DNA from 2 places in the Priestia sp. 179-F W1.4 NHS genome. Region 1 is predicted to be linked to the other one. Evidence: a T-box and tRNA genes for the amino acid it is inferred to sense, from the RefSeq annotation. Region 1 holds a T-box; the other holds one or more tRNA genes.

Region 1 (5,726 bases):
GCTAGTGCTATGGGAGTATTTAACTTTGTGAGATATATCGGTATGTCTATAGGCCCTCTTGTGTCAGGTACATTACTAGGAGTTTTGAGAAGTGAAATAATGTTCACAATGTTCGGTGTTATGTTTGGTATTATAAGTATCTTTGGATATTTACTAGTGTACAACACAAAAAATATAGATAAAAATAGCCGTACCAATAAGCCATCTTTTTAAATGAAAATATCTAATTAATTACATATTTAGAATTAAGTATTGACATTTACAAATAATATAAATTATAATTCTATTTATTGGAAATGAACATGTTGAGCGTTGAAAAGGACACGAATTATTTTTATATTTCTTTACAGAGAATAGGGCCTTTGGCTGTGAGCCCTTAAGAAAGAGAAATAATTTACCACCTTGGAGCTATTGTGGGGAAATATGTAGATAGAGTAACCTCAATCGGGAAATCCGTTATCTTTTTGAGAATATAACACTTTTAGTGTTTTATAAAATTAGGGTGGTACCACGACCGCACTCGTCCCTGTTAGAGGGATGAGTGCGGTTTTTTATGTTCAAAAATAAATAGATAAGCAACGAAAAGGACATGAATTATTTTTATACTTCTTTGCAGAGAATAGGGTCTTTGGCTGTGAGCCCTTAAGAAAGAGAAATAATTTACCACCTTGGAGCTTTATTAGTGAACTAGTAGTAATTAATAACGTTTGCGACGTTACAGCACCAGAGCCATCGATATATTTATATTGATGGGAATTTGGGTGGTACCACGTGTGAAAACATACTCGTCCCTTACTTAGGGATGAGTATGTTTTTTTTTGACTTTATTTAAATAGGAGAGGTTATCATGAGTAAAGATTTAATTCAAATTCGCTTTTTAGATGGAAATGAGAAAGAATTTTCAAAAGGTATTACATTACATGCTATTGCAGAATCGATTAGTTCTAGCCTAAAGAAGAAAGCCGTTGCCGGTAAAGTAAATGGAGAATTATATGACTTGCATCGATCTATTAATCAAGATGCAGAAATTGAAATCTTAACAGTAGATTCTGAAGAAGGTCTGGAAATTATGAGGCATACAACAGCTCACATACTTGCTCAGGCAGTAAAAAGAGTACATAAGAGTGTAAAATTAGGTGTAGGACCAGTTATTGAAGATGGATTTTATTACGATATGGATCTTTCTACAACGATTGCTTCTAATGAGTTACTACAACTTGAACATGAAATGAAGAAAATTATTAATGAAAATCATCCTATTGAACGTACTGAAGTGACACGCAGTGAAGCTGAAAGAATATTTAGCGAGATAAACGACGAGTTGAAACTCGAATTATTACGTGATATCCCTATGAATGAAACAGTTACGATTTATAAACAAGGGGAATTTTTCGATTTATGTCGAGGCCCACATCTTCCTTCTACTGGAATGGTTAAGGCGTTTAAATTAACAAAAGTATCAGGGGCATACTGGAGAGGTAACAGCGATAACCAAATGTTACAACGTGTATATGGCGTGGCTTTTCGTTCTCAAAAACAGTTAAATGAGTATGTAATGTTTCTAGAAGAAGCAGCTAAAAGAGACCATCGAAAATTGGGAAATGAACTAGAATTATTTATGTTTTCTGATGAAGCACCAGGAATGCCTTTTTATTTAGCTAAAGGACAAATGGTTAAAAATCAGCTGGAGCAGTTCCTGCGATCCGTTCAAGAAAAGCATCATTATGAGGAAGTACGTACTCCTTTTATGATGAATCAACAATTATGGGAAAAGTCTGGTCACTGGGATCATTATAAGGATAATATGTATTTTTCAGAAGTGGATAATGCTAAATTTGCACTAAAGCCCATGAACTGTCCTGGTCATATGCTTATCTTTAAAAATAAGCTCCATTCCTATAGAGATTTACCCATTCGAATGGGAGAATTCGGTCAAGTTCACCGTCACGAATTCAGTGGGGCTCTAAATGGATTATTAAGAGTACGTACGTTTTGTCAGGACGATGCTCATATCTTTGTTACTCCTGAACAAATTGAAAGTGAAATTAAATCGGTCATTGAATTAGTGGATTATATCTACAAAACATTTGGTTTTGAATATAGTATTGAACTTTCAACTCGACCAGAAGACTCAATGGGAGAGGATAGCTTATGGGAACTTGCTGAAAGTTCTTTAGAAAACGTATTAAAAAGTTTGAACTTCAACTATAAAGTTAATGAAGGCGACGGAGCATTTTATGGTCCTAAAATCGATTTTCATATTAAGGATGCTTTAAAAAGAAGTCATCAATGTGCAACAATTCAATTAGACTTCCAGCTTCCAGAAAAATTTGATTTAAATTATATTAATGAAAAGAACGAAAAACAGCGTCCGGTTGTCATTCACCGTGCTATTTTTGGATCTCTTGACCGTTTCTTTGGCATTTTAATTGAGCACTTTGGAGGTGTCTTCCCAACATGGTTGGCACCTGTACAGGTAAAGGTTATTCCAGTTTCCCTAAAGGTTCATCAGGAATATGCACAAGAGATTAAAGAAGCTCTAGGAAAGAAAGGGATTCGAGTAGAATTAGATACTCGAGAACAAAAGCTCGGATATAAGATTCGAGAAGCTCAAGTGGCGAAGGTTCCTTATATTTTGGTATTAGGAGATAAGGAAATGGAAAGCAACTCCGTAAATGTACGAAAACACGGTGAGGAAAAGTCTGAAACTTTCAATTTAGATAGCTTTATTGAAAAACTTCAGGATGAAATTGTTGAAAAGAAACTTAGATAATGAAAAAAAGAAGGTTCCTTAACATTCGACAAGGAACCTTCTTTTTTTTCAATAACAATTTTTATGATAGCAGGATCTTGAAGGATTGATGATAGTAAAAATAAAAAAATTTAAAACGCTGAAATTCGCATTAATTATTCTTGCTCTATTTAAAATTAAAGATCTCCTTTGAGGACGTTTCTCTACTTATTAAATAGAATAAAAAATTTTATAGTCCGTAAAAGTATACCTTTACGGACTGTGTGTTTTTTTATATGAAACCTATCACTTTTATAGTTCGTTTTAATTTAAAAACAAATTACGAACGTTTTCATAAGTGTATACACTTTTATGAACGTTCAATTATATATTCGCATAAAAGTTTTATAAGGTTAGCGAATGTATATAGCTATGGATTGGAAGGAGTTCGTTTAGTGCAGAATTAAAATAAAAAGCAGCATTCTCATGTATAAATGGCATGGGCATGCAGCTTTTTTCTGCAAATATAGTTATATACTTTTTCTTTTACAATTTACACTATTAACCCTTATTATGGAATTAAACTTAAAATAAGGTGGGAGATGCTTGTATGAGAGCTAAGATTGAGAAAGCGAACCATGTAGTGATGTTTGAAACAACTGGTGAGTTTTATGCACATGAAGTGACTCAAGGTCCTAAAGTGGGTTTCTTTGCTTGCCCCTCTTGTGGAGTGAAAGTTTATCATAAACAAGATCATTTCTTTTCCCGTGAACATGCAAATACGTGTACTTACGTACAAGAGCAATCTAAGACAAAGTTTTAAAACTGTATCCTAAAATCTAGTTTGCACATTTATTATTGGTCATATTATACATTTATAGTATAATATGAAAGTTGTGCTTATGAACATATAAAAGGAGAGTCAGCATGAAAGGACTAAGTACGTTGAGAAGGATAGATGCAGTGGGGCGCATAGTAATTCCCATTGAGTTAAGAAATCTAATGGATATAGATAAAGATGATGAAGTAGAGATTTTATTGGAAGATGATCATATAGAGATAAAAAAATACAGAGAATCTAATGAATGTCTGATTACAGGTGAGATAACGCCTCAAAACCGTAGATATGCAAATAGCATGGTTCTAAGTCCGTTAGGCGCAAAAATTTTATATAATGAAATAAAAGACAAGCAAAAAACCTTTGAATCTTAGATTCAAAGGTTTTTTATTGAATTATTTTTTATTCTGTATACTTTCTAACCAGTTTTGTACAGAAGACCCTAAGCTAGTTGCTCCTACCTTTAGTTCATCCATAATATAAGAAATTAGATTGTGTAAACTGTACTCTTCCTTATAAGGGTTATTTTTATTGATGAATTTTAGGACTTCTTTTAACTCTTTTATCCTCCCCTGGTCCAATTCTTCTTCTAAATGCCGAGTCATGTATTCATCAACAAAATCTGAATTCCTTATACTTGCTTCAATTAAGAAAGATGCTGCTAATGCAGGAGAGCAATCTAAAGCATAGGCTAAGCGTTTCAGAATATCATACGTTTCTCCATGTCCATCTTTTAAGCGCGTAGAGACACGCTCTTTCTCAATATTCTTGTATAGATGTCTAATTGGCTCTTTGGACATATCTCCCATATACACAGTGCTGCCAAAGCTAAATCCTCTTCTAAAATAATTTGATAGATAGTTCATTACTTTTGAAGAAGCAAGGCCTGATATACAAATTGATTCAATTACATTTTTTACAGGCGTATTTGTAATGTAAGACAATCGATAAACACATTCTTTAAGATCAATTGGAAGTGATGGTTTTACATCTCGTTTTTTGTCACTTCGAATTTTTCTTTTCTTCTCTTCTACTCTCACATAATCACTCCTAAAATCTAAAATTATCTCTAGGACAATGACTTTTTGTACATACCTAAAACATGTATATGGCAGGGGAGGGAGGAGCATGTATATTTTTTGAGATAGTGGAAAAAACTTATAATACTAGAACATGAGAGGAGTCTTTTGTATGAAAATGACGAAAGAAGAAGCACAAGAAATCGCAAAAAAAATAAAAGAAAACTCTAATAAGTACGGATTACCTGTGAAAAAAAAGAAAAATGCTAGTGCAACTTAAAAGGGGATATATAAGAAAAGGTCTTCAATTTAATAAAAAAAATAAGACTTATATTTTCCTACTATAGTACGCAATAACATTTAGTACGCTGTATAATAAATATAAGCTAACTCAATTACAATAAACTTCAAATTAGACGTACTGATAATGAGGAAGTTAAAAAAAGAGATTGCCTAACAAATTAATTTGTTAGGCAGTCTCTTTTTTAATTGTAATTATTGGTGACGTAATTTATCAATTTCTTCTGGTGTAAGGTTTGTAAATTCAGCGATTGTTTGGGTATCTAAACCCTTTTGAATCATACTTAAGGCCACCTTTATGATCCCTTTCTTTTCACCTATTTCTTCACCTATTTGTTTTCCTTTTTCTTCTCCAAGTTTCTCAGCTCGTTTTAAAGCTGACTTTTCATCTAATAATGCTTTTCTTCGGGCTTCATATGCTAGTAGCACTTCCGGATCTTGACTAACACGTTCCCACTCGTCCATTGCTTTCTTTAATACTTGATCTTCTTGCATCGCAATCTCCTCCAATACCTGAGTGATTTCTTCATCTTCGGATGCTTCAAGTAATAATAACCATCGCACAAGCTGATCTTCCCGTGGATCTACCTCTCTGTTACGCCATTTTATTAATAACTTAGGTAGCTCCATAAAGTGAATTTCCAGCATATCTGTTAAGAGTAATTTTTGCTCTCGCTCATATAACTGAAAAGTGGAGTGATAATCATGAATATGAGATAAATAACGGAAGTTCACAATGTTAATGGTAATCGTTTTACAAAGCTCTCCGTAGTCCATTCCTTCTTTCATTTGACTACTGTACATTTTAGACCAGTAATAGAGTGTTCGTTTTTCCATG
Region 2 (5,726 bases), on a different contig from region 1:
TAAAAATTTATATCAAACAAGGTGAATCAGCATTTTGGAGAGCTGGGGAATCTTTTGAAGTCGGGAGTCTAACGGCTATGACAGGACTACTGATTGAAGGATTAGATATTGCTCCTCAAAAGCTGCTTACTTCTTTCTCACGAACAAACGCAAATTAAAAAGCCGCTTTGACGCGGCTTTTTTTATTATCTTAGTAATTGAGCGTAGTTTTCTGCGCTATCTTGAATAACTTTGTCACTCAGGTCACCGCCTGCTCCTTGAAATAAAAATGGAGTTTGGAACTTCATACCTGTTAAATTTGCCATAGCTTGGAAAGGAAGAAGCAGATGATTCATTGGGTAACGGTTGTATCCCCCTTCTTGATAAGCTTCTGCAGGGCCTCCTGTCGAAGTAGCTACGACAAACTCTTTTCCCTGAAGTTTAGTACCTTTGCTTCCATAAGCCCATCCGTATGTTAAAACAACATCTTGCCACTCTTTTAAGAGTGCTGGTGAGCTGTACCAGTAAAATGGAAATTGGAAAACAATACGATCGAATTGAACAGCTAACTCCTGCTCTTTTTCTACATCAATTTTGAAATCGGGATAGTTTGCGTATAAATCATGAACGTACACATCCTCCTCTTTTTTTACTCGCTCTGCCCACGCTTTATTAATACGAGAAGATGCTAGATTTGGATGCGCTAAAATAACCAGTGTTTTCATTTTGATACTCTCCTTCTGATGTCTGTGCTTGCTTTTTTCTTTTCTATTTTTTACGCTTGCCTCTCACGGCTTGTTCACTCATTCTTTCCTTTTACTTCAGGAAATCCGAGTTCGTTTACACTTATAAATTACCAGTATTATCATTCTGCTTCAATAAAATTGACTTTGCTTTTATCACCTTTAATTTTTTTATGTACCCAAAACGGAAGATAAAGGACAAGAAAACTAAGAATCATAATTCCTTCAATCCATACTAAATACCAAGGATGAGGTCCAAGAACATCCAGCAAGGAAGCGTGCTCTGGCTTTTTCATCATGTATAAATAATTCGCACCCAGTAAACGATTCATGAAATAGATAAAACCTCCGTACAGATTAACAAATACTACGCTTACCCATAAAGAACGAAACGTCGGCTCATATCTGCAGGCAGCAATTAGCATACAGCAAGCAAGTACCAAACCGCCATGCGATACATAGAACTGCACATAGCGAAACTGGGCATACGCATAGCCGCCAAGGTCTGGGGTAATCATCGCTTGAACAGAGCTGCTGATTCCTGCGAAGTACACAAAATAAAAAAGAAATCTGCTTTTGGTTATCAGCATAACAGCAGCCAGCAGCACGACTATATCACTCAGATGAAGAGGCAAAGAAGTTTCAACGGACCACTGATGACATCCGATTTCCCAAGCCTGGTAGGCCGTTTCTGAAGCAATTAGAACGAGTGAAAGCAAAATGAACACAAACCTCTTTTTTCGCAGCTGCTTTCGACACAAAAAAATAACTGTTCCTATGATCACGATAATGGCTAAAGTTACAAGGTGTTCAACTGAAAAAAGCTGAAAAGAATGTTGTACAGGATGACACGCAAAAAATGAATTCATAACGGCGCCCCCTCTCCATCAAAAAACAAATTTGGTACCTTTAGCTTGTTCATAAAATCGTATTTTCATTAATGCTTCTCTCACAGCAAAAAGAGATTGAAACATAACGAAATCACGCCAATATAAAGAAGAACAAATGGGGTAAATGATCGAGTATGAATTGCCTCTTGCGCTCCAATCAATTGCTAGAAGCACCTACATATATGAAAGCCACGTCCACCATGCCAATAAAAAGATCCGAACGATTTATCGTTCGGATCTTCTTTTAGCTAAAATACTTTTGTACGGATCGTTTTGTCTTCATTTTTATTTTTTAATTAATCCTTTTTTCAGTAAGAATTGATGAGCGACTTCTTCAGCCGTTTTTCCTTTTGCATTTACTTGATAGTTCATTTCACGCATTTCGTCGTCACTGATTTTACCACCCAGTTGATTTAAGATTCTTTTCAGTTCAGGGTGCTCTTTTAGCGTATCTTCACGAAGTACAGGCGCTCCTTGATACGGAGGGAAGAACTGCTGGTCGTCTTTTAAGACTTTTAAACCAAACTGTTTGATTTCGGGATCCGTTGCGTAAGCATCAAGCATGTTAATATCGCCTTTTTCAACAGCGCGATAGCGAAGCTTCGGCTCCATCGTTTTAATATTCGGGAAAGTAAGGCCATATTCTTTTTGAATGCCTACGTAGCCGTCTTCACGATCTTTAAACTCAAGCGTAAATCCTGCTTTTACTTTATCTGTTGCATTTGCCAAATCTGAAATGGTCGTTAGATTATTTTCTTTGGCAAATTCTTTTGTCACGGTCAATGTGTACGTATTATTAAACTTCATTGGATCTAAATAGACAAGCCCGAATTTCTTTTTAAATCCTTCTTTTGCCTGCTTGTACACCTGTGTTTCATCTTTGCTGTCCGGCTGTTCCTTTAGATGCGTCACAATGGCTGTCCCCGTATATTCAGGGTACAAATCAATTTCCTTGTTACGCAGAGCCTCAAATACAAATACCGTTTTCCCAAGCGACGAACGAAGGTTTACTTTCATATCGGTTTGATCTTCAATTAATTCTTTGTACATATTGATTAAAATATCTTGTTCTGCACCAATTTTCCCTCCGATAACAAGGTCTGGTTTTGTTGCGCTCATCGCTGCAAACGGAGAAACAAGAATAAGTACTAATACGATGATCATGATGAACGAGCGTTTTTTGGACCCTTTTTTAGCAGAGTGTTCAATCGTTCGCAGAATTCCATCAAAAATAAGCGCTAATAATGCTGCTGGAACGGCTCCTAATAAAATCAAACTATTATCGCTTCGGTCAATACCAAGCAAAATTAAGCTTCCGAGTCCGCCTGCTCCGATAAGAGCCACGATTGTCGCTGTACCAATAATGAGTACCATCGCTGTGCGAATTCCGGCCATAATGACAGGAAGCGCTAGAGGAAGTTCTACTTTGATTAATCGTCTCCACGAGTTCATCCCCATGGCTTTGGATGCTTCAATTAAAGATGGGTCCACTTCTTTAATTCCGGTATATGTATTTCGTACAATAGGAAGAAGCGAATATAAAAACAGTGCAATAACCGCGGGAAAGGTTCCAATTCCGACAAGAGGAATCAGTAATCCTAATAAAGCGAGTGAAGGAATGGTTTGCAGTACGGCTGTTACGCCAATGATCGGTTCAGCAATGCGGTCATGCCTCGTTAAGTACAGTCCAAGCGGCACTGAAATTAATACGGCGATCACAAGAGCCAGTAGTGAAATTTGAATGTGTTCAAGAAGAGCTTGAAACAGGGCATCTCCTCGTTGATCTAATAATGCGCTTAGTGCATTCATTACAGCGTTCCTCCTTCTTTCGTTTTATCAGAAAGAAACGCTAATAGAGTTTTGCGCGTTACAACGCCAATGCGTTTGCTCCCTTTTTTCACAGCTATTGCTTCATGGTCGTAAAGGGCGTCCATTGCCTGCTGAACAGTGGCGGTTGAAGCTAGCTCTTCGGTAGGTTCTACGTCTGGCTGTTCACTTTCTTTGACAAACATATCCAATGTCTCAAATAAAGTATTTCCTTGATTTCCAATAAATGTTTTCACAAACTCATTTTTAGGCTTTTGAATGAATTCCTCCGGGGTGCCAACTTGAACAATTTCCCCATCTTTCATCAGGCAGATACGATCTCCAAGCGTCATGGCTTCGCTCATATCATGCGTAACAAACACAAATGTTTTTTTGATTTTTTCTTTTAAGCTAATAACATCTTGTTGAAGCTGTTCGCGGCTTAACGGATCGAGGGCACTAAAGGGTTCGTCCATTAAAATAACGGGAGGATCAGCTGCGAGGGCACGTGCTACACCTACACGTTGCTGCTGGCCACCTGAGAGCTCAGACGGCTTTCGGTTTCGATATTGCTTTGGGTCTAGTCCTACCAAGGTAAGCAGTTCATCAATACGCGTTTTGATTTTGTTTTTCTTCCAATGCTTCATCTCCGGTACAATGGCTATATTCTCAGCAATGGTCATATGAGGAAAAAGAGCAATCTGCTGTAGCACATAACCAATGTTCCAGCGTAGCTCATGTATGTTGTGGTCCGATACGAGCTTATCTTTTATGTATAGTTCTCCTTCGGTAATATCATGAAGACGGTTAATCATTTTTAAGGTGGTTGTTTTTCCACATCCACTCGGACCAATTAAAACGAAAAACTCTCCTTCTTTTATTTCTAGATTAATATTTTTCACGGCGGTCGTACCGTCTGGATATTGCTTTGACACATTCTTAAACGTAATCAAATTATCGTTCACACTCCCTGTTGAAATTTAACCCCTAGTTTCGTGTACCCAATACTTAGAGGTAATAAACATTCTTTTAAGAATATTTCTAAATATGATTCATAAGACATAGTGGAAAAGATATACATGTTTTCTAACAGCCTCCTAATAAGGCTATCAAACTGTTAAAGTTTTCACAAGGCGGGGAAGAATAATTCGGAGAATAAATTTAAAGCCAATCCAAATAAAAAAACCTTCTTTCAACAAGAAAGAAGGTTTTTGAGTATGCTAGCGACAGGGATCGAACCTGCGACCTCTTGCTTACCATGCAAGTGCTCTACCTACTGAGCTACACCAGCGTCTTGGAAAATTATATCACGTTTAAATTTATTTAGGAAGCGCTTTTTAAATTTTTTTATTGGTATATTCTCTAATTTGCGTCTTCTGAAATTCGCACTTTCTACAAAGTTCCATATTTCATGTTAGAACTTCTTACATAAATTGTGTGAATTTTCTTTTTTTATATTACCCTTAGTAAAATAGCTTACAAAAGAAGGGAAGAAAATAGATGGAACAACAACCAACCATGACAAAATCAAAAACGGCAACTCCCTACCCAAGAGACTGCACGTTCAGCCTGGAAGATTGGACGACGCTTGCTAAGTATTGGTACCCCGTCGCACGCTGCAGTGATGTAACAGAAAAACCAACGTCCGTAAAATTACTAGATGTAAATCTAGTTTTATACCGCACCACACACAAAGTTGTAGCGGCACGTGATTTATGCGTTCACCGAGGCACCCCGCTTAGCATGGGCTGGGTGGAAGATGATGAAATTGTCTGTCCTTACCACGGCTTCCGCTACGCAACGGACGGCGCATGCACGTCAATTCCAGCTCACCCTGACGCCAACATTTCTCCCCGTCTCTGTATGGCCGTCTATCCAGTTATTGAACGATATGGATTAGTGTGGACGTCCCTGACAGGAGAACAAGATAACCTGCCTTATTTCGATGCGTGGGAGGACCCTGATTTTCAGCAAATTGTTTGTCCGAGCTTTGATATCATGGGTTCAGCCGGTCGTCAAATGGAAGGCTTTTTAGACGTAGCTCATTTTGCTTGGGTTCACACAGACACATTTGGTGATCGAAACAACGCCTTTGTGCCTAAATATAAAGTAAGCGATACAGACTATGGGCTTCATGTAGAATATACGAGCACCGTGAGCAATTATTCCAAAGAACAGCAGCATTTAAATCCACCTGATTTTAAATGGCTTCGCGTCTTTGATGTTTATCCCCCGTTTACAGCTACGCTAAAAGTATACTTCCCAGAAGGCGCAGAGCTGTGGATTATGAATGCAGTCTCTCCTATTT

What was found. A T-box is a leader RNA that pairs with one kind of tRNA and senses whether it is charged. The one in region 1 lies ahead of thrS (threonine--tRNA ligase), so its partner is inferred to be a tRNA-Thr.
Region 2: it has a tRNA-Thr gene. The T-box ahead of thrS (threonine--tRNA ligase) is inferred to sense a tRNA for this amino acid. The anticodon was not compared.

What each region holds. Positions count from the first base shown of each region.
Region 1 is NZ_JBIQFF010000016.1:703-6,428, reverse strand. It holds gene ACH0CI_RS26230 (MFS transporter) at 1-213, shown strand, start outside; T-box leader at 304-531, shown strand; T-box leader at 570-796, shown strand; gene thrS (threonine--tRNA ligase) at 848-2,773, shown strand; gene ACH0CI_RS26220 (hypothetical protein) at 3,342-3,554, shown strand; gene ACH0CI_RS26215 (AbrB/MazE/SpoVT family DNA-binding domain-containing protein) at 3,659-3,943, shown strand; gene ACH0CI_RS26210 (hypothetical protein) at 3,965-4,609, opposite strand; gene ACH0CI_RS26205 (Rpn family recombination-promoting nuclease/putative transposase) at 5,084-5,726, opposite strand, start outside.
Region 2 is NZ_JBIQFF010000001.1:963,085-968,810, reverse strand. It holds gene ACH0CI_RS04945 (hypothetical protein) at 1-158, shown strand, start outside; gene ACH0CI_RS04940 (NAD(P)H-dependent oxidoreductase) at 186-704, opposite strand; gene ACH0CI_RS04935 (YwaF family protein) at 845-1,591, opposite strand; gene ACH0CI_RS04930 (ABC transporter permease/substrate-binding protein) at 1,898-3,421, opposite strand; gene ACH0CI_RS04925 (ABC transporter ATP-binding protein) at 3,421-4,371, opposite strand; tRNA gene ACH0CI_RS04920 (tRNA-Thr) at 4,637-4,709, opposite strand; gene ACH0CI_RS04915 (aromatic ring-hydroxylating dioxygenase subunit alpha) at 4,919-5,726, shown strand, end outside.